2 regions of the Streptomyces sp. NPDC001787 genome follow, and region 1 is predicted to be linked to the other one. Evidence: predicted binding sites of a transcription regulator. Region 1 holds the regulator's gene; the other holds the start of a gene.

Region 1 (14,560 bases):
GCGGCCGGGGACCGGCCCCCGGCGTCATCGGACTCGGAGTCGTCATCGGCGTCGGCGTCGGCGTCGGGGCTGTCAGCGTCATCGACGGCATCGCCCGGTTCATCGACGTCGTCGTGCAGGGCCTCGGCACGCAGATCCTCGTCGTCCTCCGCACCGGGCCGTTCCGCGTCGGCCGCGTCCGCCGCGGGCCCGGGGGACGGCTCCGCCTCCGTGCCCGCCTCCGTGCCCGCCTCCGTCGCGGGCGGCTTCTCTCCCTCCCCGTGGGAGGCCAGCGTCTCCGTCACCAGCTGCTGCGTAAAGCGGTCCAGCAACCGGTGGGCCGCCGCCAGGGCCGCCGCCGGGTCCAGCTCCTTCAGCCGGCCGTCACCGCTCGCGGACCCCGTGAAGAGGAGGGTCGTACCGCCGTCGGTCTCCGTGAGGCCGATGGTCAGCTCCAGCGTGACCGCACCGGTGCCCCGGGCCTCCGCCCCCTCCCCGGTCACCGAGACGCGGTCCCCGTCCGGGCCGGACAGCGACAGCGCGCCCCGGTACGTGATCGTGTGGCCGCCGACCCGGATCTTCAGGCGGCCGGCCAGCGGCCCGGCCGTCTCCTCGGCGTCCTGCTGGAGGCCGGGTACGCAGCGGGCGACACGGGCGGGATCGCCCAGCGTCCGCCGAAGGGACGGGGCCATCACCGGAACGAACACCTCATGCTCCATGGAAACCGAGCCTACTCAGCCCCGGCCGGTACGTCAGCGCTTCCGCACCCGGCACCACCCGGAACGGGCCCGCCCCCCGGGGCCGCTCGCGGACCCTCCCCGGAGGTCATGTCTCCTCCCAGTACCGCGGATGGATCAGGGTCGACGGTGGCTGCCCCTTCACCCGTACGTGCTCCGCCGACCGCCCCGCCTCCCGCAGCTCGCGCTCCCCCAGCGACCGCAGCCCCGGCGCCCCGGCGGCCAGGCCCAGCGGCGGCACCGCGCCCGGGGAGGCCAGCACGAAGCCCCAGTCCCGCGGGGCGGGCCCCTCTCCGTCGTAGCGGTCCGGGCCCGCGGCGATGCCGGAGAGCCTGCCGGTGACGCGGTACGGCCGGGCCGCGAGGCCTCCCGCCCGGACCGAGGCCTCCACCGTCCAGTACGTCTGCCCCCGGCTGCCCGGCGACCCCGCGTGCACCACCAGCCGCCCGCCCGGCGCGAGGGCCTCGCCGACCAGGCCGTAGAACTCCGCGGAATAGAGCTTCGTGCTCGCCGTGATGCCCGGGTCCGGGAGGTCGGAGATCACCACGTCGTAGCGTTCGCCGCCCGCCCGCAGCCAGTTGAACGCGTCCGCGCCGACCGCGGTGAGGCGCGGATCGCGGTAGGCGTGTCCGTTGAGGCCGCGGAGCGCGGGGTCCGTACGGGCCAACCGGGTGACGGCCGGGTCCAGCTCGACGACCGTGACCTCCCGGACGTCCCGGTAGCGCAGCACCTCGCGGGCGGCGAGCCCGTCGCCGCCGCCCAGGATCAGGACCCGCTCGTGGCGTCCGTTCATCGCCGGGTGCACCAGCGCCTCGTGGTAGCGGTACTCGTCGCGGGCGCTGGCCCGCAGGCGCCCGTCCAGATACAGGCCGAGGGAGTCGCGGCCGGTCCCGGTGAGCACGACCTCCTGCACCCCGGTCCGCACGGCGACCCGAACCTGGTCCCCGTAGACGGCCCGCCGCGCCGCCCGCTCGAAGTCGTCGACCAGCAGCGTGGCGCCCGCGAGCAGCCCGATCACCGCGAGGTTGGCGAGGACGAGCAGCCAGCGGGACCGGGAGCTGAGGTCCCGCCGGAACAGCCACAGCACCAGCGCCCCGCCCGCCGCCGCGTTGACCGCACCGGTGAACAGCGCGCCGGTCAGCTGCCCCAGCATCGGCAGCAGCAGAAAGGGGAACGCCAGTCCGCCCACCAGCGCTCCGACGTAGTCGGCCGCGAAGAGATCCGCGACGGCCCCGCCCGCGTCCTGCCGGTCCACCCGCTGGATCAGCGTCATCAGCAGCGGGATCTCGGCACCGATCAGCATCCCGATGGCCAGCGTGAACCCGACCAGCGCGTAACGCGATTCACCGAGCCAGGCGAACGAGGCGTACAGCACGAGCGCGGAGGAGCCGCCGATCAGCGCGAGGGCGGCCTCGATGAGCCCGAAACCCACAGCCGCACGGCAGCGCAAACGTTTCGCGAGAAGCGATCCGACCCCCATCGCGAACACCATCACGGACAGCACGACGGACGCCTGGGTGACCGAGTCGCCGATCAAGTACGAGGCGAGCGCGACCAGTTCGAGTTCGTACACCAGACCGCAGGCGGCACAGACGAAGACTGCGGCCAGCACGAGATACCGGCCGGTCCTGGGCCGTACGGGAAGCCGCGCGGCGGCCCCCCGCAGCGGCACCTGCTGGTCGATCATAATGCGAACGCTACGTGACGAATTGATCGCCATCTGTCACCCACAAGGGTGCAAGTGTCTTGAGGAGCAGCCGCGGAGGGTAATGCGGGACGAGCCGCGCGGGCACCCGGGGCCCGCCCCCGCTCAGAGGGCCGGCACCGGCATCCGCACGCCCACCCGGGTACGGGTCACCACCAGCTGCCCTTCCTGGGGGTACGCGTGCCAGGTACGCCACCGCACCTGCCCCTCGGTCCGCTGCGCCAGCATCGCGGTGAAGGCGTGCGGGCTGCCGGGGAACGTCCCGGCGAGGCCGTGCGGATGGTCGGCGACCAGCGCAAGGAGCTCCTGGGCGCGCCCGGCGAACGAACCCTCCGAGAGCGTCTCGACGCGCGCCGCGAATTCGTACTCCCAGCCCCCGAGCCGCTTGGCGACGCCGAGGGGAAGGGGCGTACTGCTGCCCGGAATGCAGGCAACGGTCTCCGAGCAGGAACCTCGGTCCTCCTCCAGGAGCACTTGATGGGAGGCGCCGAGGAGCCTCAACTGGAGCTTGGCGTCGGCGAGCTGGAGATCGAGGACGGCGAGGGCGGGCAGCGGCTCCCGCCCCAGCGCCCAAGCCAGGTCGGCAGCTCGGGTATCGGAATAGGCCGTCTGGAGGGTCGTGAGCATGGGTCGGCTCCGCTAACACACATGGACACATGGACAGGGGGCGTCCCCGGGACGACACACATGGGAGTAGGGGAACGCCCGATCAGGTCCAACTGGGGTCCGAGGGCTGGATGTTCTCTAGAGCGAGGGAATCACGAAGTACGCCGCACTCACAGCGTTTTTGCCCAACTTGACGTGGTTTCCATCCCCTCGGGGGCTGCCCGGTTCACCTGTTCAACCCGAACACCTCACGTATCCCAACGAAAAGGTGCCCGGCGGGAGTTCACCCACCGGACACCCGAGGGAGCATCCCCCGCACCAGCCGTCCGGGTCACTTGCCAGGGGCACCCGCCCCGGTCAACTACCCACCGTCATAAGCCATATACTCCGGGTCAGCTTCCCCCGCCGCAGCCGCCCCCGCCGCCGCACGACGAACCGCCCCCGCACGAGGAACTGCTGCTCCCGCACGAGTGCCCGCTGCCGCAGGACGCGCCGCCACCGCCGCCGCCACCGCCGTCACCGCCGCCCGCCCACCAGCTGCGCCTGTCGCCGGTACGGCCCCGGCCGCGGCGGGAGGCGGCCCGCCGACGGAGGCCGGCCCCGACCACCGACGGGCTCACGGCCACGACCAGCACAAGCACGATCATCACGATGAAGAAGGCTCCCACCTGTCCTCACACCCTTCCGTCCCCCGAAGCGGAACCCCCCGCTTCATGTTCATGGCGATTCTTTCGTGCAGCGGGGATGCCCCGCCGCGCCGGAGCCGAAAGCGGACTTGAGCAACTCCAGAGCTTCGGCACAGGATGGCCCATGACACAGGGACGACCGCTGCTCAACCGCCGCCTCACCGAGTTCGGCACGACGATCTTCGCGGAGATGTCGGCGCTGGCCGTACGGACCGGTTCCATCAACCTCGGCCAGGGCTTCCCCGACACCGACGGCCCCGACGAGATCCGCGAGGCCGCGGTCCGGGCCCTGCGCGACGGCCGCGGCAACCAGTACCCACCGGGGCCCGGCGTCCCCGAACTCCGTACCGCGATCACGGACCACCAGCAGCGGCGCTACGGCCTCGCGTACGACCCCGACACCGAGGTCCTGGTCACCGCGGGCGCCACGGAGGCCATCGCCGCCGCGATGCTCGCCCTGCTCGAACCGGGCGACGAGGTCATCGCCCTGGAGCCGTACTACGACTCGTACGCCGCCTCCATCGCCATGGCGGGCGGCACCCGTGTCCCGGTCACACTGCACCCGGAGGCGGCGTCCGGGACCTACCGGCTCGACCTCGGCGAACTGCGCGCCGCCGTCACCCCGCGCACCCGCCTGATCCTGCTCAACACCCCGCACAACCCTACCGGCACGGTCCTCACCCGCGAAGAGCTCGCCGCCGTCGCCGAACTCGCCCGCGAACGCGACCTGCTCGTCGTCACCGACGAGGTGTACGAACACCTGGTCTTCGAGGGCGAACACATCCCGCTCGCCTCCTTCCCCGGCATGCGCGAGCGCACGGTCACGGTGAGCAGTGCGGGAAAGACCTTCTCGTTCACCGGCTGGAAGGTCGGCTGGATCACCGGGAGCCCGGAGCTGGTCACCGCCGTGCGCTCCGCGAAGCAGTTCCTGACCTATGTCTCGGCCGGCCCCTTCCAGTACGCGGTCGCCGAGGCCCTGCGGCTGCCCGACAGCTACTACGAGGCCCTGCGCGCCGATCTGCGGGCCAAGCGGGACCTGCTGAGCACGGGGCTCGCCGAGGCCGGGTTCGGGGTCTACCGCCCCGCCGGAACGTATTTCGTCACCACCGACATCCGCCCGCTCGGCGGCGAGCGCGACGGCTTCGCGTTCTGCCGCGCCCTGCCCGGCCGCTGCGGGGTCGTCGCGATCCCGAACGCCGTCTTCTACGACCACCGCGACCAGGGCGCGCCCTTCGTCCGCTTCGCGTTCTGCAAGCGCGCGGACGTGCTGGAGGAGGCGGTGTCCCGGCTGAAGGGCCTGGCCGGGTGAGAGGCGGCCAGGACCGGAGCCGGACATGACGGAGCCCGGACATGACAGAGCCCGGCCGGTCGGGGACGCGGGTCCCCGGCCGGCCGGGCTCTCGTTCGGGAAGGGGCGCTCAGCCCTCGGAGGGCGCGTCGCCCTCGGCCTTCTCCTCGGCCTCGGCCTTGGCCTCGGCCGGCTCCAGGCCCAGGCGCTCCACGAGCCACTTGTCGAACTCGATCGAGGCGCGCACCCAGCTGACCGTCGAGGAGACGAAGTGCTCCAGGCTGACGCCGGTGCCGATGAGCATCTGCGCCTCACCGATCAGCCGGACGGAGCCCGCCTCGCCCTCCTCGCCCTCGTGGGCGTGCGTGTAGACCTTCGGCCACAGGGTGCGGCGGTTCCAGTCGTCGATCGCGTCCAGGAGGACGGGGCGCTGGTCGAGGTCGTGCGGGCGGTCGTAGAACGTACGGACCGAGAAGACCTGCTGCTCCTCCTCGCCCCGGAACATGAAGTACGTCCGGAACTCTTCCCACGGCGCCGCGAGGTCGCCCTCGTCGTCGACGACGTACTTCAGCTCCATCTGGTCCAGAAGCTGCTTGACGAGGTCCTGGTCAGGGACGACGGGGCCCTCCGGTCCTGCCGCCTGCGGTTCGGGCTGGCCCCCGAAATTAGGAATCGAGGACGGATCGATGCTCACCGTTATTTCCCTTCGTGACGGTTGCGGCCATCCTCTCCCATGGCGGGCGGGGCATGGCAAGCCCCGGCGGCCCCGATCCGCCACAAGCTGACACGCAGCCGGTGCGGACCGGGCCCGCCGGGGTCAGGGGGACCGGTGCTACGAGGCGCGGCCGACGCTCAGGCCGTCGTCGGACCGGTCCACCCGTACGGTGTCGCCGTCCGTGACCTCGCCCGCGAGGATCTCCTTCGCCAGCCGGTCGCCGATCGCCGTCTGGATCAGCCGGCGCAGCGGCCGTGCCCCGTACGCCGGGTCGTTGCCCTCCTCGGCCAGCCAGGCCAGGGCCTCGGGCGTGACGTCGAGGGTGAGCCTGCGGTCGGCCAGCCGCCCGGCCAGGCGGTCGATCTGGAGTCCCGCGATGTGCGAGAGCTCGTCGCCGGACAGCGCGGAGAAGACCACGATGTCATCGAGCCGGTTGAGGAACTCCGGTTTGAAGGATGCCCGTACGACATCCATGACCTGCTCCTTCTTGACCTCGGGCTTGACCAGGGGGTCGACCAGGTACTGGCTGCCGAGGTTGGAGGTCAGGATCAGGATGGTGTTGCGGAAGTCCACCGTCCGGCCCTGGCCGTCCGTGAGCCGGCCGTCGTCGAGGACCTGGAGCAGGACGTCGAAGACCTCCGGGTGGGCCTTCTCCACCTCGTCCAGCAGGACGACGCTGTACGGGCGCCGGCGGACGGACTCGGTGAGCTGGCCGCCCTCCTCGTACCCGACGTAACCGGGCGGGGCGCCGACGAGCCGCGCGACGCTGTGCTTCTCGCCGTACTCGCTCATGTCGATGCGGATCATGGCCCGCTCGTCGTCGAACAGGAAGTCCGCGAGCGCCTTCGCCAGCTCGGTCTTGCCGACCCCGGTGGGGCCGAGGAAGAGGAAGGAGCCGGTCGGGCGGTCCGGGTCGGCGATGCCGGCACGGGTGCGCCGTACCGCGTCGGAGACCGACTGCACGGCCTCCCGCTGCCCGATGAGCCGCCTGCCGAGTTCGTCCTCCATGCGCAGCAGCTTCTGGGTCTCGCCCTCCAGCAGCCGGCCTGCCGGGATGCCGGTCCAGGAGCCGACGACATCGGCGATGTCGTCCGGGCCGACCTCCTCCTTGACCATCGTGTCCTTGGCCGCCTCCTGCTCCGCCTCGGCGGCCTCCTCCAGCTCGCGTTCCAGGCCGGGGATCTCCCCGTACAGCAGCTTGGAGGCGGTGTCGAAGTCGCCGTCGCGCTGGGCGCGCTCGGCCTGTCCGCGCAGTTCGTCGAGACGTTCCTTCAGCTCACCGACGCGGTTGAGGCCCTGCTTCTCCTTCTCCCAGCGGGCGGTGAGGCCGCGCAGCTCCTCCTCCTTGTCGGCGAGGTCGCGGCGGAGCTTGTCCAGGCGCTGCTTGGAGGCGGCGTCGGTCTCGTTCTTGAGAGCCAGCTCCTCCATGCGCAGCCGGTCGACGGCGCGCTGGAGCTCGTCGATCTCCACGGGCGAGGAGTCGATCTCCATCCGCAGCCGGGACGCCGCCTCGTCGACCAGGTCGATGGCCTTGTCGGGGAGGAAGCGGGAGGTGATGTAGCGGTCGGAGAGCGTGGCCGCCGCGACCAGCGCGGAGTCCGCGATCTGGACCTTGTGGTGGGCCTCGTAGCGGCCCTTGAGCCCGCGCAGGATCGCGATGGTGTCCTCGACGGACGGCTCGGCGACCAGGACCTGCTGGAAGCGGCGCTCCAGGGCCGGGTCCTTCTCGATGCGCTCGCGGTACTCGTCCAGCGTGGTGGCGCCGACCATCCGCAGTTCGCCGCGGGCCAGCATCGGCTTGAGCATGTTGCCCGCGTCCATGGCGGAGTCGCCGCCCGCGCCGGCGCCCACGACGGTGTGCAGCTCGTCGATGAACGTGATGATCTGGCCGTCGCTCTCCTTGATCTCGGAGAGGACGGTCTTCAGCCGCTCCTCGAACTCGCCCCGGTACTTCGCGCCCGCGACCATGGCCCCCAGGTCCAGGGAGACGAGGCGCTTGTTCTTCAGGCTCTCGGGTACGTCGCCCTTGACGATGCGCTGGGCGAGACCTTCGACGACCGCCGTCTTGCCGACGCCGGGCTCACCGATGAGCACCGGGTTGTTCTTCGTGCGGCGGGACAGGACCTGGACCACGCGGCGGATCTCCTGGTCCCTCCCGATCACCGGGTCGAGCTTGCCCTCGCGTGCGGCCGCCGTGAAGTCGGTGCCGAACTTCTCCAGGGCCTTGTACTGACCCTCCGGGTCCGGTGTGGTCACCCGACGCCCTCCCCTGCTCTTCTCGAACGCGTCCAGCAGCCTCTTCGCACTGGCCCCCTGCTCACCGAGGATCTCACCGGCCCGGCCGCCCTTGGCCGCGATGCCGATCAGCAGATGCTCGGTGGACAGGAACTCGTCGCCGAGCTCCTTGGCCTGCTGGGCGGCGTCCGCGATGACCGCGAGCAGTTCGCGGTTGGGCTGCGGCGGCGCGACGGTGGAGCCGGTGACGCTGGGCTGGGCGCCCAGGAGCTTCTCGGTCGCGCCGCGTACGGCGGCCTGGTCGGCGTCGACGGCGGCGAGCAGGTCGGTGATGTTCTCGTTGTCCTGGCCCTCGAGCAGCGCGAGCAGCAGATGCCCGGGGGTCAGGTCGGGGTGCCCGTCCTTCACGGCCCTGCTGGTGGCCGCGTTGATGGCGTCCCGGCTCTTGTTGGTCAGCTCGGCGTCCACGTGCGCTCTCTCCTCCTTGCGGTGGTGCTTGACTCGGTTCCGGCGTCGGGTCCGGCGGTCGTCGGCCGGGCGGCGGTGACGGCGGCCGGTGGACCGGCGGCCGTACGGGCCCCGCCCGCACCATTGACTGAATCAACGTACACAAAGTTGAGTGTATTCCGCTCAAGCCTGAATGCGCGCACCCGCGGCCCGGCTCCGCCGCGCACGGCGGCTCCAAGCCCTGATCCGAGTGAACCGCTCACCCCCGGCACCCGCCACCGCACACCGCGCCGTACGCCCGCCCGCGCGGCGCGCCCGCGCACCGGGGGTCGCCGCGTCGGCGCACCGGGGGCCGCCGCGCCGGCGGAATGTCTACGCTTTCGGCATGCCCGACGTACGCAACCTCAGCCCCGAGTACCTGGCCTTCTGGCGCGAGTACCACCTCTGCACCCTGACCACGCTCCGCCCGGACGGCACACCGCACGTGGTGCCGGTCGGCGTGACGTACGACGCCGAGGCCGGGATCGCCCGCGTGATCACCAACAAGAACAGCCGCAAGGTCGCCAACATCATCGCCGCGGGCCCGGACGGGGCACGGGTCGCGGCCTGCCAGATGCACCGGGCCCGCTGGGCGACGCTGGAGGGCCACGCGATGATCCGCCCGGAGTCGGACATCGTGGACGACGCCGTACGCCGCTACACGGACCGCTACGGGCGCACACCCAAGCCCAGCCCGGACCGGGTCGTCATCGAGATCGCCGTGGACCGGGCGCTCGGCAGGGCGTGATCCGCCCGGCCGCGGCGGAACAGCACAACGGCGCCACCGCGTTCAGGTCACGGTGGCGCCGCTGTGTGGGGGAAGTACCTGAGCGACAAGGAACGACGGGGGAATCGCTCAGGCACTGCGGGGGGTGGCGGAGATGGTTTCTGGCTCGAACAGCTCATGGTCCCGCTGGTCGAGATTGACGAAAATCATGCCGTAGCGCACGGCGCAGCGGACCGGCTGCGGAGCGCCGCGGGGGCGGCGGAGACACCGATAGGCACGGACACCCTCGTCCTCCTCCAGCACGACGACGATCGGCTCTCCGAACAGGGTGACCATCAACGAATCGCCACGGCGGGGGAGTGCCGTGAGCAGATCGATGAAATGCCACCCTGAGCGGTAGGCCGTGGCCATCTCCCGCCGGAAGGTGCGGTCATCCGGGGGGATGCTCATGCCTCTGCCGTCACTCGCGGCGCGATGTCCCACACCAGGTCGGACGCCTTCACTCCGGCCGGCGCGGTGTCCCACACCAGGTCCGGCGGAGGCGCTGCCAGAGTCCGCGCCGCCGGCGTTCCGACCGGCGCGATGTCCCACACCAGGTCCGGCGGGGGAACGGCCCGCACCTGCGTGCCGGTCGCTCCGGTGGGCGCACTGTCCCAGACCAGGTCCTGGATACTGACCGCTCCGAGCGCCAGCCCGGCGGAGAAGGCCGCGGCAAGCGCCGAGCGAAGCATTTTGCTACCCATAGTCGGCTTCGTCCTCACTTCCAAGGTTTCCTCTCCCCCGCATGACAAGACGATGGCTCATTCAGGCACGTCAATGCCACAGGATCGATGCATCATGTTCCTGTAGTTTCATGTTCCTGGGGGGTGGAGAATTGATAACAAATAGCACAAATGCGACACATCCCCACTCTGTCACCGCCTTGTGCGAGGAGGGGATACGGCTCTACGCCAGCGCCCTGAGCGTGGGCAAGATAGCCCGTTCCGAGGTGGGGTCAGCGCCCTGTCTGCTCGAATTCGCCCTGCTTCACCCGGATCCGGCCGATGACGCCTGGCTCCGGCCGGTACCTCCGTCCGCCGCACTGACACAACGGCTCTACCCGATCGAACGGGAGATCCAGGCTCGAAGACAGCTCTCGGTCGAGCTCAGCGACACCTTCGAACCGTTCATGGCGATCAGTGCCCAGACGCCCACCACGCACGCGATCACCGTGCTTGAGGGCAAGGACCGGATCAACGCCTCCATCGAGCTCGCCATGGCCGAATGCCGGTCGGAGGTACTGACCATCCAGCCCGGCGGCGGGCGCAGCGAGGGCACCCTCAACATCGCCGTGGAGCGCGGCAACATGCTCACCGAGCGCGGTGTCGGCATGCGCTCGCTCTACCAGCACACCATCCGGCACAGCCACGGAACCCTGACGTACGCGGACCGCATGACGGCGGGCAAGGTCGAGATCCGCACCCTCGAAGAGCTGATCGAGCGTCTGATGATCTTCGATCACACCGTCGCGTTCATCCCCGCCACGGACGACCGCCGGGTGGCGCTCGAACTGCGCCACCCCGGGCTCGTGCAGTACCTCGTCAAGGTCTTCGAGCAGCTGTGGAACCAGGCCGCGCCGCTGCGGGAGGAAGTCAAGTACGAGCCGACGCCCAAGGGAATCAGCGGCGTCCAGCGCTCCATCGCCCAGCTCCTCGTCGAGGGCCATGTGGACGACTCCATCGCCCGGCGGCTGGGCATGAACGTCCGCACCTGCCGGGCGCACGTCGCCAAACTCTCCACCGCGCTGGGCAGCAGCAGCCGGGCCCAGCTCGGTTATCTCATCGCCCGGTCCGGAATCCTCGACCAGGACTCCTGACCGCCCCGGACGCGACAGGGCCCGCCCCCGGAACGAACTCCCGGAAGACGGGCCCTGCGGGCCGGACCCGGACGCCGCGTACGCGTCCGTCGCCCGCCTCAGTCCTTCGGCTTCTTCGGCCGCCAGACGACCAGCGCGCTGGTGTGCTGCACATCCTGGTACGGGACCAGATCACGGCGGTACGAGGCATGCACCTGCGCCTCGCGCTGCTGCATGGCCACCGCCGCGCCGTCCACCGCCGCCGAGAGCTCGGCGACGCGCTGCTGGAGCGCGGCGACCTGGTTCTCCAGCTCGATGATGCGCTTGATGCCCGCCAGGTTGATGCCCTCGTCCTGCGACAGCTGCTGCACGGTGCGCAGCAGCTCGATGTCACGGGCCGAATAGCGTCTGCCGCGCCCGGCCGTACGGTCCGGGGAGACGAGGCCGAGACGGTCGTACTGACGCAGCGTCTGCGGGTGCAGACCCGAGAGCTGCGCCGCGATCGAGATCACATACACCGGTGATTCATCGGTCAACTGGTACGGGTTACGTCGCCGGCCGTCCATCTCAAGCTCCCTTCGCAGCCTGGAACAGCTCCGCCCGCGGGTCCTGGTCCGCGGTCGCCTTCCGGTAGGCCTCCAGCGCGTCCTCGGCCTCTTGCGCGAGGTCCTTGGGCACGTCCACCTCGACGGTGACCAGCAGGTCGCCGCGGGTGCCGTCCTTGCGTACGGCGCCCTTGCCGCGGGCGCGCATCGTACGTCCGTTGGGGGTGCCTGCCGGGAGCTTCAGGGTGACCGCGGGCCCGCCGAGCGTGGGCACCTTCACCTCGCCGCCGAGCGCCGCCTCCGGGAAGGTGACGGGCACGGTGATGGTGAGGTTGTCCCCCTTGCGGCCGAAGACCGGGTGGGCGTCGACGTGGACGACGACATAGAGGTCGCCGGCCGGACCGCCGCGCTCCCCCGCTCCGCCCTTGCCGCGCAGCCGGATCCGCTGGCCGTCGAGGACGCCCGCGGGAATCCTGACCTGCATGGTGCGGGCCGACTTCGCCCGCCCGCTGCCCTTGCAGACCTCGCAGGGGTCCTGGGCGATGAGGCCCCGGCCCTTGCAGTCCACACAGGGGTCGGTGAGCGAGAAGCCGCCGCCGCTGCCGCGCGAGACCTGGCCGGTGCCGACACAGGTCGGGCAGACCCTCGGGGTGCCGTTCTTGTCGCCGGTGCCCGAACACGCCTTGCAGGGCGCCTGGCTGGACATCCTCAGCGGGACCGTGGCCCCGTCGACCGCCTCGGTGAAGCTGAGCGTCACCTCGGACTCGATGTCCTGACCGCGGCGCGGCTGCACACGCGTCCCCGCACCGCCCCGGTTGAACAGGCCGCCGAAGACGTCGCCCAGACCGCCACCGCCGCCGAATCCACCGGCCCCGCCGCCCTGACCACCGCCCTGGGTGCCACCGAAGAGGTCGCCCAGGTCGAAGTTGAAGTTGCCTCCCGCGCCACCGGGACCGGCCCGGAAGCCACCGTTGCCGAAGAGGGCGCGCGCCTCGTCGTACTCCTTGCGCTTCTTGGTGTCACCGAGGACGTCGTTCGCCTCGGAGATCTCCTTGAAGCGCGACTCGGCCTTCGCGTCACCCTTGTTGGCGTCCGGGTGGAACTCGCGGGCGAGTTTGCGGTACGCCTTCTTGATCTCGGCGTCGGTGGCGTCCTTGGGGACGCCGAGGACCTTGTAGTAGTCCTTCTCGACGAAGTCCTTCGTGCTCATCGACGTCCCTCCTTCCGGACGATCGGCCGAGCGACCGGCCTGTGGGCCGGTCGCTGGGCCGGGCGGTACACACCGGGATGGTCGGACGGAATGTCAGACCTCCTCGGTGCCACCGCTCTCCTCGTCATCTGCCTTCTCTTCCTTCGCCGCCGCGGGCGTGGCGCCCGGCTGCGGCTCGGCGACGGCCACCCGCGCGGGGCGGATGGTGCGCTCGCCGATGCGATACCCCGGCTGAAGGATCGCCACGCAGGTCGTCTCGGTGACGTCCGGCGCATAGCTGTGCATCAGGGCCTCGTGGATCGTCGGGTCGAAGGGCTCGCCCTCCTTGCCGAACTGCTGGAGGCCCAGCTTCGCGACGGTCGTCTCCAGCGATTCGGCCACCGACTTGAAGCCGCCGACCAGCTCACCGTGCTCCCGTGCGCGGCCGACGTCGTCGAGCACGGGCAGCAGCTCGGACAGGAGGTTCGCCGAGGCGATCTCCTTGACCGTGACCCGGTCCCGCTCCACGCGGCGGCGGTAGTTCTGATACTCGGCCTGGAGCCGCTGGAGGTCGGCCGTGCGCTCGGCGAGTGCCGAACGGGCCTGGTCCAGCTGAGCCGTCAGGCCCGCTGTCTGGTTAGCGTCCCCGGCCGGGGCCGCCGCCTCCTCCTCGGAGGGAGCGGCGGCCTTCGGCTCGGCGTCGTCGGAGGTGGCGCCGGAGGGGACGTCGGGCTTCTCGTCGAAGCCCGGGGTCTCCTCGGTCACGCCGCACCGCCCTTCGTGTCCTTCTCGTCGTCCACGATCTCCGCGTCGACGACATCGTCATCGGCCTTGGCACTGTCGCCCGGCGCGTCGGCGCCCGGCGTCGCACCGGCCTCGGCGTTGGCGTACATGGCCTGGCCCAGCTTCTGGGAGACGGCCGCGACCTTCTCGGTGGCGGTACGGATCTCGGCGGTGTCCTCGCCCTTGAGCTTCTCCTTCAGCTCGCCGAGCGCGGTCTCCACCTCCGTCTTCACATCACCGGGGACCTTGTCCTCGTTGTCCTTGAGGAACTTCTCCGTCTGGTAGACGAGCTGCTCGCCCTGGTTGCGGGACTCGGCGGCCTCACGACGACGGTGGTCCTCGTCGGCGTACTGCTCGGCCTCTTCGCGCATCCGGTTGACCTCGTCCTTCGGCAGCGAGGAGCCACCGGTGACGGTCATCTTCTGCTCCTTGCCGGTGCCGAGGTCCTTGGCAGCGACGTGCATGATGCCGTTGGCGTCGATGTCGAAGGCGACCTCGATCTGCGGCACCCCGCGCGGGGCCGGCGGCAGACCGGTGAGCTCGAACATTCCGAGCTTCTTGTTGTACGCCGCGATCTCGCGCTCGCCCTGGTAGACCTGGATCTGCACGGACGGCTGGTTGTCCTCGGCCGTCGTGAAGATCTCGGAGCGCTTGGTCGGGATGGTCGTGTTGCGCTCGATGAGCTTCGTCATGATGCCGCCCTTGGTCTCGATACCCAGGGACAGCGGGGTGACGTCGAGCAGCAGGACGTCCTTGACCTCGCCCTTGAGGACACCGGCCTGGAGCGAGGCGCCGATGGCGACGACCTCGTCCGGGTTCACGCCCTTGTTGGCCTCCTGGCCACCGGTCAGCTCCTTGACGAGCTCGGCGACGGCCGGCATACGGGTCGAGCCACCGACGAGAACGACGTGGTCGATCTCGGAGAGCGCGATGCCCGCGTCCTTGATGACGTTGTGGAACGGCGTCTTGCAGCGGTCCAGCAGGTCGGCGGTCAGCTGCTGGAACTGGGCGCGCGTGAGCTTCTCGTCCAGGTGCAGCGGGCCCT
Region 2 (14,560 bases), on a different contig from region 1:
GCGGGGTGATCTCGGAGACCGAGCCGACGAACGTCGTCTTGCCCACCCCGAAACCGCCAGCGACCACGATCTTGGTGGCGATGGGCGCCCTGGTGTGGTCGAGCTGCCAGGCCTGGATCGATTCGTCGGCCTGGTCCCCGGGCCCCGGCTGTCGCGGGGCGAAGAGCGGCGACTCAGAGACGGCGGAGTCCATTGAGCACCCTTTCGAGCAGTGCGCGGTCGGGCTGACCGGTGCCGTGACCGGTTCCGTACACGCGGATCTTTCCCTGGTCGGCCAGGTCGCTGAGCAGCACCCGGACCACACCGAGCGGCATCTTCAGGAGGGCCGAGATCTCCGCGACCGTACGCATCCGGCGGCAGAGTTCGACGATCGCCTGGAGTTCGGGCATGACGCGCGAGGCGAGATTGCCGTTGGTGAGCTCGCGGCGCTCCTCGGGGGCCTCCAGCGCGGCGACGAACGTCTCGACGAGCAGGACGTGGCCGAAGCGGGTGCGGCCCCCGGTGAGGGAGTACGGACGGACCCGTGCGGGCCTCTTGTCGGACCCGCGGACGGGGAGCCTGCGGGCGGGTTCAGCAGCGGGCGTCACTGGGTGCTCTCCATCGATTTGCGCAGTTCACTGCGGAGTTCGGGGGTGAGGACGTGTCCGGCACGGCCGACGAAGAGCGCCATGTGGTACGCGATGACGCTCATGTCGCAGTCGGGGGTGGCGTGCACGCCGAGCAGGGAGCCGTCGCTGATCGACATGACGAAGACGCTGCCCTCGTCCATGGCGACCATCGTCTGCTTGACGCCGCCGCCGTCCATCAGCTTCGCGGCTCCCACGGTGAGGGAGCCGATGCCGGAGACGATGGTGGCGAGGTCGGCGCTGGAGCCCTTGGGGCCGTCCTGCCGGCCGGTGACCGGGGTGGTGGTGAGATGGCCGGGGTCGGAGGAGAGCAGCATGAGCCCGTCGGACGAGACGACGGTGACCGAGTGGACCCCTGGCACCTCCTCCACCAGATTGCTCAGCAACCAGTGAAGGTTCCGGGCTTCGGTACTCAGCCCGAATGTGCTGGGCGCAGTCAACTGCGTGCCTCCTCGACTGTGTCCCCCGTCTCATCGGTCCGGCCGCCCGTGCGGCCGGCCGGCTCAGGTTGCTCGGTCTGTACGGTGCGTTCGCCGTGGTGGTCGGCCACGGTGTGCTTGCCGGTGCTCTCGGCGATCTCCGCCTCGACATCGCGCCGGCCGTCCTTGGCCCCCTGGTGGAAGCCGCCGAGTCTGCGGCGCAGGGCCTCCTTGTCGATGCTGCCCTTGCGCTCGGTGGTGGGGGCCGCGGCGGGCTGGACGATCCTGGGGGTGCGCTTGGGCAGCCCCTTGTCGGTGATCCGTTCGGCCAGTGGCTGCCGGGGGCCGGGGAAGGCGTCCACCGCCGGGGCGGGGGCCGGGTCCTGGGCGGGGAGCGGCTCCGCGGGGGCCGGGGTCTCGTGCGGCTTCGGCGCGGCGTCCGGCTCCTGGGGGGCCGGGGCGGCCGTCCGGGCGGGGCCGGGGTCGGCGGGGCGCTCGTGCCGGTCGGGGCCGATCGCGTACGGATCGGCGGTCTCCGGCACCACCGGCGCCACCGGCATCCGGACCTGCATGGTGATCTCGGACTCGGACTCCGGCGCGGATTCCGGCTCCGGAGGCGTCTGCGCGGACACGGGCCCGGGTGCCGGAGCGGGGGTCCCGGCGGGCGCGGGGTCCTCGGCGGAGGACGGGGGTTCGGCGGGGGCCGGGGACTCGGCAGCGGCCGGGGACTCGGCGGGCACCGGGGCCGGCACGGCCTCGTACGGCTGGACACCGGCGTCCCGGATCGTCTGCTCGGCGGCGGCGATCAGCGGGTCGGCGGGGGCCGCGGCCGAGCGGGCGGGCAGCGCGTTGGAGTTGGCCTCGGCGACCGATCCCGGCAGGTTCAGCGCGGGCGCGTCCCCGGACACCTTCACCGGCGGCGGCGAGGCCGCCGGAGGGGTCTTCGGCAGCAGGGTCTGCGGCAGGACGACTACGGCCGTCACTCCACTCCCCTTCTGCTCGCGCAGCTGCACCCGCACGCCGTGGCGCGCGGCCAGCAGTGATGTCACCTGGAGGCCGAGCCCGGCGCCGTCGGCGTTCTGCTCCCCCGCCTCGAAGGAGGCCGGGTCGGCCAGCCTGGCATTGAGTTCGCCCATCCGTACGGATGACATGCCGATGCCCTCGTCCTGCACGGAGAGCATCACCTCACCGGTCTCCAGCAGCCAGCCGGACAGCTCCACCTGGGAGTCGGGGGGTGAGAAGGAGGTCGCGTTCTCCAGGAGTTCGGCGACGAGGTGGCTGAGGTCGTCGGCGGCGAAACCGGCGATCTGGGCATGCGGCGGCAGGGACTGGATGGTGACCCGCTCGTACCGCTCGATCTCGCTGACGGCGGCGCGCAGGACATCGACCAGCGGGATCGGGTTCGGGTGGCCGTGGCCGTGCTCGGCGCCCGCGAGGACCAGCATGTTCTCGCTGTGCCGGCGCATGACGGTGGCCATGTGGTCCAGCTTGAAGAGCGTGCCCAGGCGCTCCGGGTCCTGCTCGCGCTCCTCCAGGCTCTCGATGACACCGAGCTGGCGCTCGACCAGCCCGAGGGTGCGCAGGGAGAGGTTGACGAAGGTGTGGTGGACCGTGTTCCTCAGCCGCTCCAGCTGGCCGGCGAGATCGGCCGCGTGGACCTGGAGTTCGGCCCGCTGGAGGGTGAGTGCCTCGCGGCCCGCGATCAGTTCGGCCCGCTCGCCCTGGAGGCTCTCGAAGCGGCCGGTGAACTCCTGGTGCAGCCCGTGGACCTTGCCGTGCAGGGTGTTCATCGACCGGACGACCTGGGCGAACTCGTCGTTGCGGCCGGTGTAGCGGACCGGTTCGGCGCTCTCCGGTTCACTCGCGAGGCGCGCGGCGCCGAGACGGAGGACGGCGAGCGGCTGGGTGAGCGTGCGGGCGACGGCGGTGGAGACCCCGACGGCGAGCAGGAAACAGCCGCCGAGCAGGGCGATGCTCAGTTCGAGCGCGGTGACGTCGTCGTCGCGCAGCCGCTCCAGGCGCTGGACCCGCTCCGTGCCGAGGGCGGACTCCACGCCGCGCATGCGCTCGATCCGGGCGGAGAGCGCCTCCCCGGTCTTCCCGGGGTCGGTCTTGCGCTCGGAGGCGGAGAGCTCGGGCCGGTCGGTGAGCCTGGAGAGGTACTTCTCCGCGCTGTTGACCTCGGAGCCGGTGACGGTGGCGGCGAGCTTGTCGCGGGCGGCGGGGCTCGCGGCCTGGTCGAAGTCGGCGAGCGAGGCCAGTTCCCGTACGCGGGCCTGCTGGGCGGCGGCGCTCAGCTCGTCCCGGTCGCGGGAGTCCTCGGAGTCGCCCTCGTCCTGGAGCGGCAGCCCGGTGAGCGGGTCGTTCTGCGGGGCCGTGTCCTTCTTGCCCGGGACGGCGAGGGCGGCCAGGAGGAGTCCGCGGGTGGCGGAGGCCTGCTCGACGGCACCGGCCAGCGCGAGCGGGGCCCGGGTGGCGTCGGCGGCGCGCGGCGGGGTCTTCTCCGCGAGCTCCTCGGCGAGGTCGTGGAGCTTGGAGATGACCTCGGAGTACGCCTGGTGGGCCTCCAGCGCCGATCCCTTGCCGGTGAGGGCCGCGCGGCGGAGGGAGGGAACCGTGGAGAGGTCACGGCGCAGCGTGTCCGGGGCCTCGGCGCGGATCTCGTCGATCTGCTGGTCGACGCGGGCGCTGCGGCTCTCGGCCTCGCTGTTCCCGCCGTCCTTCTTGCCGCCCGCGCCCTCGTCACGGCCGGCGGCGATGTACGCGGTGACCGCGTCGCGCTCGTCGGCGAGGGAGTGCGCCAGGGTGATGGCCTGCTGGTTCAGCTCCGCGAGGGTGACCAGGCCCTGGGACTCGTTGAGTTCGGAGGAGGCGTCGAGAGCCGCGGGCGCGCCCGCCGCGATGACGGTGATCCCGACGACGGCGACGCCCGCGACGAGCCGGCTGCGTACCCGCACGGTGCGCTTGCCCGCCCCCGCTGCCGCCGGGGGCATCGCCCCGGAACCGTCGCGCGTGCTGCCCTTGCTCCGCGGCCGCTTCTTCTGCACCGGTGCTCGCAATCTCGACTCGTCCACCCTTGAAGCGGAGGTGACGCTCGGTCACGTATGGAGGCACCCCGCTCCTGGTACGGCTTCCGACCATTCCAGCGCTTTTGAGAGGGGGGCGCGCATCAACCGCTCCGCCACTCGAACGAGTGAACATCACTCCCGAGTTGACGAACAAGTCTCCCCGCGCGCGTCGTCGGCCATGCATGGACACCGGGTGGAACTTCGGCCCCGGCTTTGGCAGGATGCCCGCCCGCACACGCTCCGGAGCCCTTCCTTCCGCCCTGTCGGGCCGCGCTGACCTGCTGGTACAAGCCAATGCCCGCCCCGTGCAGGCCCCGTGAAGAGTTCGTGCAGACTGGCAGTATGCGCATCGAACTCGCCTCTGTTCCCGGCAGTCCCGAACGCCCCAACGAGGACTGGGTCTCCACGGCTCTGCCCGCGTCCGGCCAGGGTGGATCGCTGGTCCTGCTGGACGGCGTCACCCCGCCCCGGGGCGACGACGGATGTGTGCACTCGGTGCCCTGGTTCACCGCGCGACTGGGCGGCTCGCTGGCCGAACTGTCCGGTTCACGACGAGATCTGACGCTCACCGGGATTCTCTCGGAGTCCATTCGGCGCACCGCCGACGCCCATCGGGCCACGTGTGACCTTTCTCACGTGCGTACACCTCAGGCAACAGTGGTCCTCGCACGCTGGGACGAACACCGGGTCGAATACCTGGTGCTGTCCGACTCCGCCCTTCTCCTGGAGGCACCGGACGGGACGGTCCGGCCGGTGCTCGACGACCGTCTCGACCGGCTGCCGCCCGGCGCGCTGGCCTCCGAGACGGTCGCCGACACGCAGTTCCGCAACCAGGAGGGCGGGTTCTTCACCGCCGCCGCCGACCCCCGGGTGGCATCACGCGCGGTGACCGGTGAGACCCCGCGGGCGCGGGTGCGCGCGCTGGCCGCGCTCACGGACGGGGCCGGCCGCTGGACGGAGACGTTCCACGAGGGCGACTGGACGGCCGCCCTGGGGCTGTTGCGCAAGGTGGGGCCCCAGAGGCTCATCGACCGGGTCCGGGAGCTGGAGAACGCGGACACGGACCGCGTGTATCTGCGGCGGAGCAAGACGCACGACGACGCCACGGCGGTGTACGCGGAGTTCTGAGCCGTATCCCGGAGGCCCGTCGCGCGCCCCTGGGCGGCGTACGCCGGAGGATCCCGCTCAGTCCTCGGCCCGGGCGTTCAAGTGGTGCAGCAGCCGGGCCAGTTCCGCGACCTCCGCCCGGTCCCAGTCGGCGAGCTTGCGCACGTACCGGCCGCGACGGGCGTCCCGTACGCGGCGGAACCGGGCCAGCCCCTCATCGGTGAGGTGGACCAGCCAGGCCCGGCCGTCCGCCGGGTCGGGTTCGCGGGCCACCAGTCCGAGGCCCTCCAGGGCGCGCAGCTGACGGCTCATCGTCGCCTTGCCGACGCCGAAGTAGGCCGCGAGATCGGTGGCCCGCTGCCGCCCCGCCGACTCCAGGCGCACGAGCAGGCCGTAGGCGGCCGACTCCAGGTCGGGGTGCACCTCACGGGCCATTTCCCCCGAATTGGCGCGTGCCCGGCGCAAGAAGACGGCCAACTCACGCTCCAGCGCGAGGAATTCGTGGTCCACACCACTTCCGGCGGTTGCGCCGGGTTCACGCCCTCGTTCACTCCCGTGCACGTCAGCACCCCTCATACGCTTTTCCGCCGCTGAAAGTTTCTTTCGCCGTCGGCCATCGCCGCAGCTCGGTCAGTATTTCGCAGGCGTAGACCAACGGCGGCGCGCAGGCCCCCTTCCGCCACGCCGGTCTACGTGCGTAGCGTCAGCACTGTCATGGGTGGCATGAACACACCATGACAGCCCGACAGGGGCGCTCCCCCAACCGCCCCTGGCAGCAACTCCCCTTGCTCCCCCCACTCAGGCCTCGGAGGAAACCCAGAATGCCCGTCCTCAGATTCGGACCGTCCCGCCGCTCGCGCCTCGCCGCCGCGGGAACCCTTCTCGCGGCTCTCTCCCTCCTCATCACCCTGCCCGGTACGGCGACCGCGGGCGACACCCCCGCCCGGGGTACGGCCCGGATGGGCCAGGGCGTCATCGAGCACGACGGTCAGGGCGGACTGCCGCGGGACCCGCGCGCCGTGCAGACCGAGGGCGTGGACGTCAGCGGCCATCAGAACGCCGTCGACTGGGCGACGCTGTGGAACAGCGGCGTGCGGTGGGCCTACGTCAAGGCCACCGAGGGCACGTACTACAAGAACGAGGACTTCGCCCAGCAGTACAACGGCTCGTACAACGTCGGCATGATCCGGGGTTCGTACCACTTCGCCACCCCGAACACGACCAGCGGCGCCGCCCAGGCGAACTACTTCGTGGACAACGGGGGCGGCTGGTCCCGGGACGGCAAGACCCTGCCCGGGGCGCTGGACATCGAGTGGAACCCGTACGGAGCCCAGTGCTACGGCCTGTCCCAGGCGGGCATGGTCGCCTGGATACGTGACTTCGTGAACACCTACCGGGCACGCACCGGACGGGACCCGGTGATCTACACCGCGACCAGCTGGTGGAAGGACTGCACGGGCAACAACGCGAGCTTCGGCGCCACCAACCCGCTCTGGGTGGCCCGCTACAACTCGACCGTCGGTGAACTCCCGGCCGGCTGGGGCTTCTACACGATGTGGCAGTACACCTCGTCCGGCCCGACGGTCGGCGACCACAACCGCTTCAACGGCGCCCTGGACCGCGTGCAGGCGCTGGCCAACGGCTGACCCCCGGTCGCGCACGCGGCGACTCCGCACGACCGCGCCCCGGTGACGAGCAGGCGTCGCCGGGGCGTCGCGCCGCGCCCGGACCCCCACTATGAACCACGCGTATACGCGCTATGTATAGTCCTCGCCGTGCCGCACGGATGTGCGGAACCAACCACGGAGGAGTGACCTGCCTTGCCCAGGAAGACGAAGTCGTTCGGTATGGGGTTGGCCGCCACCCTTGTGACCGCGCTCACGCTCACCTTGAGCGGCTGCTCCATGGAGACGACGGCCCCGGGCTCGGCACGTCAGGACGCCGCCTCCGACGCCAAGGGCTCGTTCGGCCCGGTGGACTGCCGCAAGGCCAAGTGCATAGCGCTCACCTTCGACGCGGGCCCGGCGAAGGACACCCCACGTCTCCTGGACATCCTCAAGGAGAAGAAGGTCCACGCCACCTTCTTCCTGCTGGGCAAGAACCACGTGCTCAAGCACCCCGACACCGTGCGGCGCATCCAGGACGAGGGCCACGAGGTGGCCAATCACACCTGGTCGCACGAGATCCTCACGGACAAGAAGCCCGACGAGATACGGGCCGAGCTGAAGAAGACCCAGGACGCCATCGCGAAGATCACCGGGAAGAAGCCCCGGCTGATGCGTCCGCCGCAGGGCCGCACCGACGACACCGTCTCCGACATCAGCAGGGACCTCGGGCTCTCGCAGATCCTGTGGAGCGCCACGGCCAAGGACTACTCGACGAACGACTCCGCGCTGATCAAGAAGCGGATACTCGACCAGGCGGGCAAGGACGGCATCATCCTGCTCCATGACATCTACAAGGGCACGGTGCCCGCGGTGCCGGGGATCATCGACGCGCTCCAGAAGAAGGGCTACACCTTCGTGACGGTCCCCGAGCTGATGGCACCCGCCACGCCGGTACCGGGCACCATCTACCGCCCCTGACCGGTCCGGTCGCCGCCCGAGCGGGCCCGTGCCCCGGATCCGGAGGGCCTTTGCCCCGGATCCGGTCGGCCTCGGCCCCTCCCGTACGCGGAACGGCCCGCCCCCCGTCGACTCGGGTGGGCGGGCCGTCCGTACCGGCCGCGCACCTGGTGCCACGCCCGTCACGCCGTGACAGTCAGGCCGCGGCCGGGATCCTCTCCCGCACCCCGGCCGAGGCCGGGGCGAGGGCGATCTCCAGCACCTGGCGGACATCGGTGACCGGGTGCACGTCCAGCGTGTCGAGGACCTCGGCCGGGACGTCGTCCAGGTCGGCCTCGTTCCGCTTGGGGATCACCACGGTGGTGATGCCCGCGCGATGGGCCGCCAGCAGCTTCTGCTTCAGTCCGCCGATCGGCAGCACCCGCCCGGTCAGCGACACCTCGCCGGTCATCGCCACGTCTGTACGGACCAGGCGTCCCGAGAGCAGGGAGGCCAGCGCCGTCGTCATGGTGATACCGGCGCTGGGCCCGTCCTTGGGGACGGCGCCCGCCGGGAAGTGGATGTGCGCGCCGCGGTCCTTGAGGTCCGCGACCGGCAGTTCCAGCTCCGCGCCGTGCGACCGCAGGAAGCTCAGCGCGATCTGCGCCGACTCCTTCATCACGTCGCCGAGCTGGCCGGTGAGGGTCAGTCCGGACGCCCCGGTCTCCGGGTCGGCCAGCGACGCCTCCACGAACAGCACGTCCCCGCCGGCCCCGGTGACCGCGAGACCGGTGGCCACGCCCGGCACCGCCGTACGGCGCTCGGCCGGGTCCTGGGCGGACTCGGGAACGTGGTGCGGCCGTCCGATCAGGCCTCGCAGATCCTCCTCGGACACCGTGAACGGCAGCTCCCGGTCGCCCAGTTCGTGCTGGGCCGCCACCTTGCGGAGCAGCCTGGCGACGGCCCTCTCCAGGTTCCGTACGCCCGCCTCGCGGGTGTACTCCCCCGCCAGCTTGCGCAGCGCGGACTCGTCGAGGCCGACCTCGTCCTTCTCCAGACCGGCCCGCTCCAGCTGGCGCGGGAGCAGGTGGTCGCGGGCGATGACGACCTTCTCGTCCTCGGTGTAGCCGTCGAGCCGGACCAGCTCCATACGGTCCAGCAGTGCCTCCGGGATGGCCTCCAGCACATTGGCCGTCGCCAGGAACACCACGTCGCTGAGGTCGAGCTCGACCTCCAGGTAGTGGTCGCGGAAGGTGTGGTTCTGGGCCGGGTCCAGGACTTCGAGCAGGGCGGCGGCCGGGTCGCCCCGGAAGTCCGAGCCGACCTTGTCGATCTCGTCGAGCAGGACGACCGGGTTCATCGAACCGGCCTCCTTGATGGCCCGCACGATACGTCCGGGGAGCGCGCCCACGTACGTACGCCGGTGGCCCCTGATCTCCGCCTCGTCCCGGACACCGCCGAGCGCGACACGGACGAACTTGCGGCCCATGGCGTGCGCGACGGACTCGCCGAGCGAGGTCTTGCCCACTCCGGGCGGGCCGACGAGTGCCAGCACCGCGCCGCCGCGCCGCCCGCCGACGACCCCGAGGCCGCGGTCGGCACGCCGCTTGCGCACCGCGAGGTACTCGGTGATCCGTTCCTTCACGTCGGCCAGACCGGCGTGCTCGGCGTCCAGGATCTCCCGCGCGCCGCGGATGTCGTAGGCGTCCTCGGTCCGCTCGGTCCAGGGCAGTTCGAGAACGGTGTCCAGCCACGTCCTGATCCAGGAACCCTCCGGGCTCTGGTCGGAGGAGCGCTCCAGCTTCTCGACCTCCTTGAGCGCGGCCTCCCGGACGTGCCCGGGAAGATCGGCGGCCTCGACCCGGGCCCGGTAGTCGTCGGACTCGTCCTCCGGGTCGCCGTTGAGCTCGGAGAGCTCCTTGCGCACGGCGTCGAGCTGGCGCCGCAGCAGGAATTCGCGCTGCTGCTTGTCGACGCCCTCCTGGACGTCCTTGGCGATCGACTCGGCGACGTCCTGCTCGGCGAGGTGTTCGCCGAGCCACTGGATGGCGAGCTTCAGCCGGGCGACCGCGTCCACGGTCTCCAGCAGCCGCACCTTCTGCGCGGTGGTCAGGAAGGGCGAGTATCCGGAGTTGTCGGCCAGCGCGGAGATGTCCTCGATCTGCTGGACCCGGTCCACGACCTGCCAGGCGCCGCGCTTCTTCAGCCAGCTGGTGGCGAGCGCCTTGTACTCCTTGACCAGCTCCGCGGCGGCACCGGGCAGCGGATCGGGAACGACCACGTCGATCCGGGTCCCCTCCACCCACAGCGCCCCGCCGGGCCCACTGGTCCCGGCGCCGATCCGCACCCGGTCACGGGCCCGGATGAGCGCGCCCGGGTCGCCGTCCGAGAGGCGTCCGACCTGCTCGACGGTGCCGAGGACACCGGTCCCCGTGTACGTCCCGTCGATCCGTGGCACCAGCAGCACCTCGGGCTTGCCGTCACCGGCACGCGCGGCGGCCTGCGCGGCCTCGACGGCGGCCCGTACCTCCGTGTCCGAAAGATCCAGCGGCACCACCATTCCGGGCAGTACGACTTCGTCGTCGAGCGGCAGCACGGGCAGGTCGATCGTTGTGAACGCCTTGGACTCCGTAGTCATGATCTCCCCTTCGGCAGGCAAGTTGAGCTATGTCGACTCAATGCTCCTGAGCGGCTGATTGTTCCCCACCCCGTGTTCGCTCTGAGCGATCACCCACCGCCCGGCCCCCGCGCCCACCGCTCCGCGCCTCCGCACCGGGTGCAACACCGGCAGCCGCTCCCGCCTTCCGTGAACCGCCCCCCACCGGGCCGGATGTGCCAAAGCGTTGGCCCCGGCCGGGTCCGGCGGGCCAGGATGGCGGGACATCGTCCACCGCCACCGGAGACCGGAGAGCCACGTCATGTCCGCCAGCACCAGCCCCGTCACGCTCGACCGACGCGAAGGACCTTTCGGCGAGGTCGTCCTGCGTGAGCGCGGGGAGGACTTCGAGATCATCGCCAACGGCTGTTTCCTGATGGACACCTCGGACGGGCGGTCCGAGCGGCTCCTGATCGACGCGGCGCTCGCCGCGCTCCCGGCCGGCCGGCCCGGTCCCGCCGTCCTCATCGGCGGACTCGGGGTCGGGTTCTCCCTGGCGCGGGCCGCCGCCGAGGAGCGCTGGGGGCGGATCGTCGTCGTCGAGCGGGAACAGGCGATCGTCGACTGGCACCGGGAGGGGCCGCTGGACCGGATCTCCGGCGAGGCGCTGGCCGACGCGCGGACCGAGATCCTGCACACGGACCTGGTCGCACACCTGCGGACGACCACGGAGCGTTACGACGCTCTGTGCCTGGACATCGACAACGGGCCCGACTGGACCGTCACGGACGACAACGGGAACCTCTACTCCCCCGCCGGTCTCGCGGACTGCCGCGCGCGTCTGACCACGGGCGGTGTGCTCGCCGTGTGGTCCGCGCAGCCGTCGCACGCCTTCGAACAGGCTTTGCGGAATGCCGGGTTCAGTGCGGTAAGGACGGAAGAGGTAGCCGTTGCCCGAGGTGTACCGGACGTGGTCCATCTCGCACTCCGGACGGACTGATCCCCCCGTCCGGCACCCGGGGCCACGCCGCGCCCCCGGGCATCCGGTACAAGGCCGACGATCCGCCTCCCCGCGGGCCCCAACTCGTCGATGCGTGACAACACCCTGCGTAGCCGGGAGCCGTCCGCTGCCTTTACGCTGCTGAGCGGTACAAGGGATCACCCACGAAATCCACGAGCGAAGACCGTGCCTTGCGGGGGTATGACCCCCGTGAGAAACGGGCAGGGGCGGGGCGATGGAACAGACACACACCACCCACAACGGCGTCGCGGCCACCCCAGGGGCTCAGCGCCGGGTGCTGGTGGTCGAGGACGACCCCACGATCGTCGACGCCATTTCCGCCCGGCTGCGGGCCGAGGGCTTCCTGGTGCAGACCGCACTGGACGGGCCCGCGGCCGTGGACGCGGCCGAGGCCTGGCAGCCCGATCTGATGGTGCTCGACATCATGCTTCCCGGCTTCGACGGGCTGGAGGTCTGCCGTCGGGTGCAGGCCCAGCGCCCGGTGCCGGTGCTGATGCTGACGGCACGCGACGACGAGACCGACATGCTGGTCGGGCTCGGCGTCGGCGCCGACGACTACATGACCAAACCGTTCTCCATGCGCGAGCTGGCGGCCCGGGTGCACGTCCTGCTGCGCCGGGTGGAGCGTGCGGCGCTGGCCGCGGTCACCCCGCGCAGCGGCATCCTGCGCCTGGGCGAGCTGGAGATCGACCACGCGCAGCGCCGGGTCCGGGTGCGCACCGAGGACGTGCACCTGACGCCGACGGAGTTCGATCTGCTGGTCTGCCTGGCCAACACCCCGCGTGCGGTGCTCTCCCGTGAGCAGCTGCTGGCGGAGGTGTGGGACTGGGCGGACGCCTCGGGCACCCGTACGGTCGACAGCCACATCAAGGCACTGCGCCGGAAGATCGGCGCCGAGCGGATCCGTACCGTGCACGGCGTCGGCTACGCCCTGGAGACCCCCGCGCCATGACCCGGCCAGGGGCGGGACTACGGCCCTTCTCGATCAAGGCCAAGCTCGGCACCCTCGTCGTGGTGTCGGTGTTCATCACGACGGGGCTCCTCATCGTCGCCCTGCGCACCCGGACCGAATTCCGGTTCATCACGGTGTTCTCGGTGATCGCCACACTGCTGATCACCCAGTTCGTGGCGCACGGTCTGACCGCGCCGCTGGACGAGATGAGAGCGGTGGCCCGGTCGATCTCGCACGGCGACTACACCGGCCGGGTCAGCGGCGCCGGGCGGCGGGACGAGCTGGGCGACCTGGCCCAGACGATCAACCGGATGGCGGACGATCTGGAGGCGGAGGACCGGCATCGCAAGGAGCTGGTCGCCAATGTCTCCCATGAGCTGCGCACTCCCATCGCGGCGCTGAGAGCCGTGCTGGAGAACGTCGTGGACGGGGTGTCACCGGCCGACCCCGAGACGATGCGCACGGCCCTGAAGCAGACCGAACGGCTCGGCAGGCTGGTGGAGACCCTGCTCGACCTCTCCCGCCTGGACAACGGGGTGGTGGCGCTCAAGGCCCGCCGCTTCGAGGTGTGGCCGTATCTGTCGGGAGTGCTGAAGGAGGCCAATCTGGCCGCCTCGCAGCGCCGGCTCTCCTCCGGCTCCGGCAATCACTCCCGTACGGACGTCCATCTGCATCTGGATGTGTCACCGCCCGAGCTGACGGCGCACGCGGACGCGGAGCGGCTGCACCAGGTGGTCGCCAACCTCATCGACAACGCGGTCAAGCACAGCCCGCCGCACGGCCGGGTCACGGTGCTGGCGCGCCGCGGGGCGCATCCCGAGTCGCTGGAGCTGGAGGTCATGGACGAGGGTCCGGGCATCCCGGAGGCCGAGCGCCACCGGGTCTTCGAGCGGTTCAACCGGGGGCAGGCGCCGTCCCCGCACGGACCGGGCAGCGACGGCGGTACGGGTCTGGGGCTGGCCATCGCCCGCTGGGCGGTGGATCTGCACGGGGGCCGGATCGGGGTGGCCGAATCATCACGCGGCTGCCGTATCCAGGTCACCCTTCCGGGAATGTCCCAGCCGCGCGGTTGACATAGGGTTCGAACCGGAAGGGCACGTTCTCCGTGTCCTCCATAAAGGGGATACGGTCGGGTGGCCGTACCCACGGCTCTGCGTACCCGAAGTGCGGCGGAACCCAGGTTGTTTCCCGCCATTTCCTGTGCCGAAACCCGCCTTCCGATGTGACTTGCACGACGAAGACCGGCCCGGTCTGCAAGGAATGGCCAAGGAGGCGTAGCCTTGATTTCCGCTGTCCATCACCTTGTGAAGCGGAAGAGGGCGGTTGCCGCCGTGTCGTCTCAGTCCCCCAGTAACTCAAGCATCTCGACCGACCAAGCCAGCCCGGGTGGGAACCCGGCCGCGGCCTTCGGCCCCAATGAGTGGCTCGTCGACGAGATCTATCAGCAGTACCTCCAGGACCCCAGTTCGGTCGACCGTGCCTGGTGGGACTTCTTCGCCGACTACAAGCCGGGTACCTCCGGCACGGCGGACAAGCCCCTTCCCGACGTCGCGGCCGCGGTGACCCCGGCCCCGGTCGCCACCCCCCCGGCCCAGCCCGCGGCACCGGCTCCGGCCGCCGCGCCCGCCGCCCCGGTCCAGCCCGCCGCCGCTCCGGCGCCCGCGAAGGCCGCCCCCGCCGCCGCTGCTCCGGCAGCCCCGGCGAAGGCCGCTCCGGCGAAGCCCGCCGCGGCCCCGGCCAAGGCCGCCGAGGCGACCGAGGCCCCGGAGGGTCCGGAGTACGTGACGCTGCGCGGCCCCTCCGCCGCGGTCGCGAAGAACATGAACGCCTCGCTGGAGCTGCCGACGGCCACGTCCGTCCGCGCCGTCCCGGTGAAGCTGCTCTTCGACAACCGCATCGTCATCAACAACCACCTCAAGCGCGCCCGCGGCGGGAAGATCTCCTTCACGCACCTCATCGGGTACGCGATGGTGCAGGCCCTCAAGGCCATGCCGTCGATGAACCACTCCTTCACGGTCAAGGACGGCAAGCCGACCCTGGTCAAGCCGGAGCACATCAACCTCGGCCTGGCCATCGACCTGGTGAAGCCCAACGGTGACCGCCAGCTCGTCGTCGCGGCCATCAAGAAGGCCGAGACGCTCAACTTCTTCGAGTTCTGGCAGGCGTACGAGGACATCGTCCGGCGCGCCCGCATCGGCAAGCTCGGCATGGACGACTTCACCGGGGTC

What was found. Region 1 encodes HspR, which represses chaperone genes until heat shock. Its sites were predicted from a motif close to TTGAGNNNNNNNNNCTCAA; they were not measured.
Region 2: the regulator HspR is predicted to act here: its motif matches at 10,424-10,442, upstream of lon (endopeptidase La).

What each region holds. Positions count from the first base shown of each region.
Region 1 is NZ_JBEOZE010000003.1:3,044-17,603, forward strand. Features, by position in the region: gene ABT170_RS04990 (SRPBCC domain-containing protein) at 1-698, opposite strand, end outside; gene ABT170_RS04995 (polyamine aminopropyltransferase) at 805-2,403, opposite strand; gene ABT170_RS05000 (DUF2617 family protein) at 2,527-3,048, opposite strand; gene ABT170_RS05005 (pyridoxal phosphate-dependent aminotransferase) at 3,838-5,022, shown strand; gene ABT170_RS05010 (YbjN domain-containing protein) at 5,132-5,695, opposite strand; gene clpB (ATP-dependent chaperone ClpB) at 5,834-8,419, opposite strand; gene ABT170_RS05020 (pyridoxamine 5'-phosphate oxidase family protein) at 8,784-9,185, shown strand; gene ABT170_RS05025 (Rieske (2Fe-2S) protein) at 9,294-9,614, opposite strand; gene ABT170_RS05030 (hypothetical protein) at 9,611-9,907, opposite strand; gene ABT170_RS05035 (helix-turn-helix transcriptional regulator) at 10,018-11,019, shown strand; gene ABT170_RS05040 (heat shock protein transcriptional repressor HspR) at 11,118-11,564, opposite strand; gene dnaJ (molecular chaperone DnaJ) at 11,566-12,753, opposite strand; gene grpE (nucleotide exchange factor GrpE) at 12,847-13,497, opposite strand; gene dnaK (molecular chaperone DnaK) at 13,494-14,560, opposite strand, start outside.
Region 2 is NZ_JBEOZE010000002.1:28,093-42,652, reverse strand. Features, by position in the region: gene ABT170_RS02885 (GTP-binding protein) at 1-193, opposite strand, end outside; gene ABT170_RS02880 (DUF742 domain-containing protein) at 174-587, opposite strand; gene ABT170_RS02875 (roadblock/LC7 domain-containing protein) at 584-1,066, opposite strand; gene ABT170_RS02870 (sensor histidine kinase) at 1,063-4,092, opposite strand; gene ABT170_RS02865 (hypothetical protein) at 4,456-5,241, shown strand; gene ABT170_RS02860 (MarR family winged helix-turn-helix transcriptional regulator) at 5,299-5,796, opposite strand; gene ABT170_RS02855 (lysozyme) at 6,042-6,866, shown strand; gene ABT170_RS02850 (polysaccharide deacetylase family protein) at 7,068-7,805, shown strand; gene lon (endopeptidase La) at 7,981-10,401, opposite strand; gene ABT170_RS02840 (spermidine synthase family protein) at 10,682-11,359, shown strand; gene ABT170_RS02835 (response regulator transcription factor) at 11,595-12,332, shown strand; gene ABT170_RS02830 (HAMP domain-containing sensor histidine kinase) at 12,329-13,405, shown strand; gene ABT170_RS02825 (multifunctional oxoglutarate decarboxylase/oxoglutarate dehydrogenase thiamine pyrophosphate-binding subunit/dihydrolipoyllysine-residue succinyltransferase subunit) at 13,664-14,560, shown strand, end outside.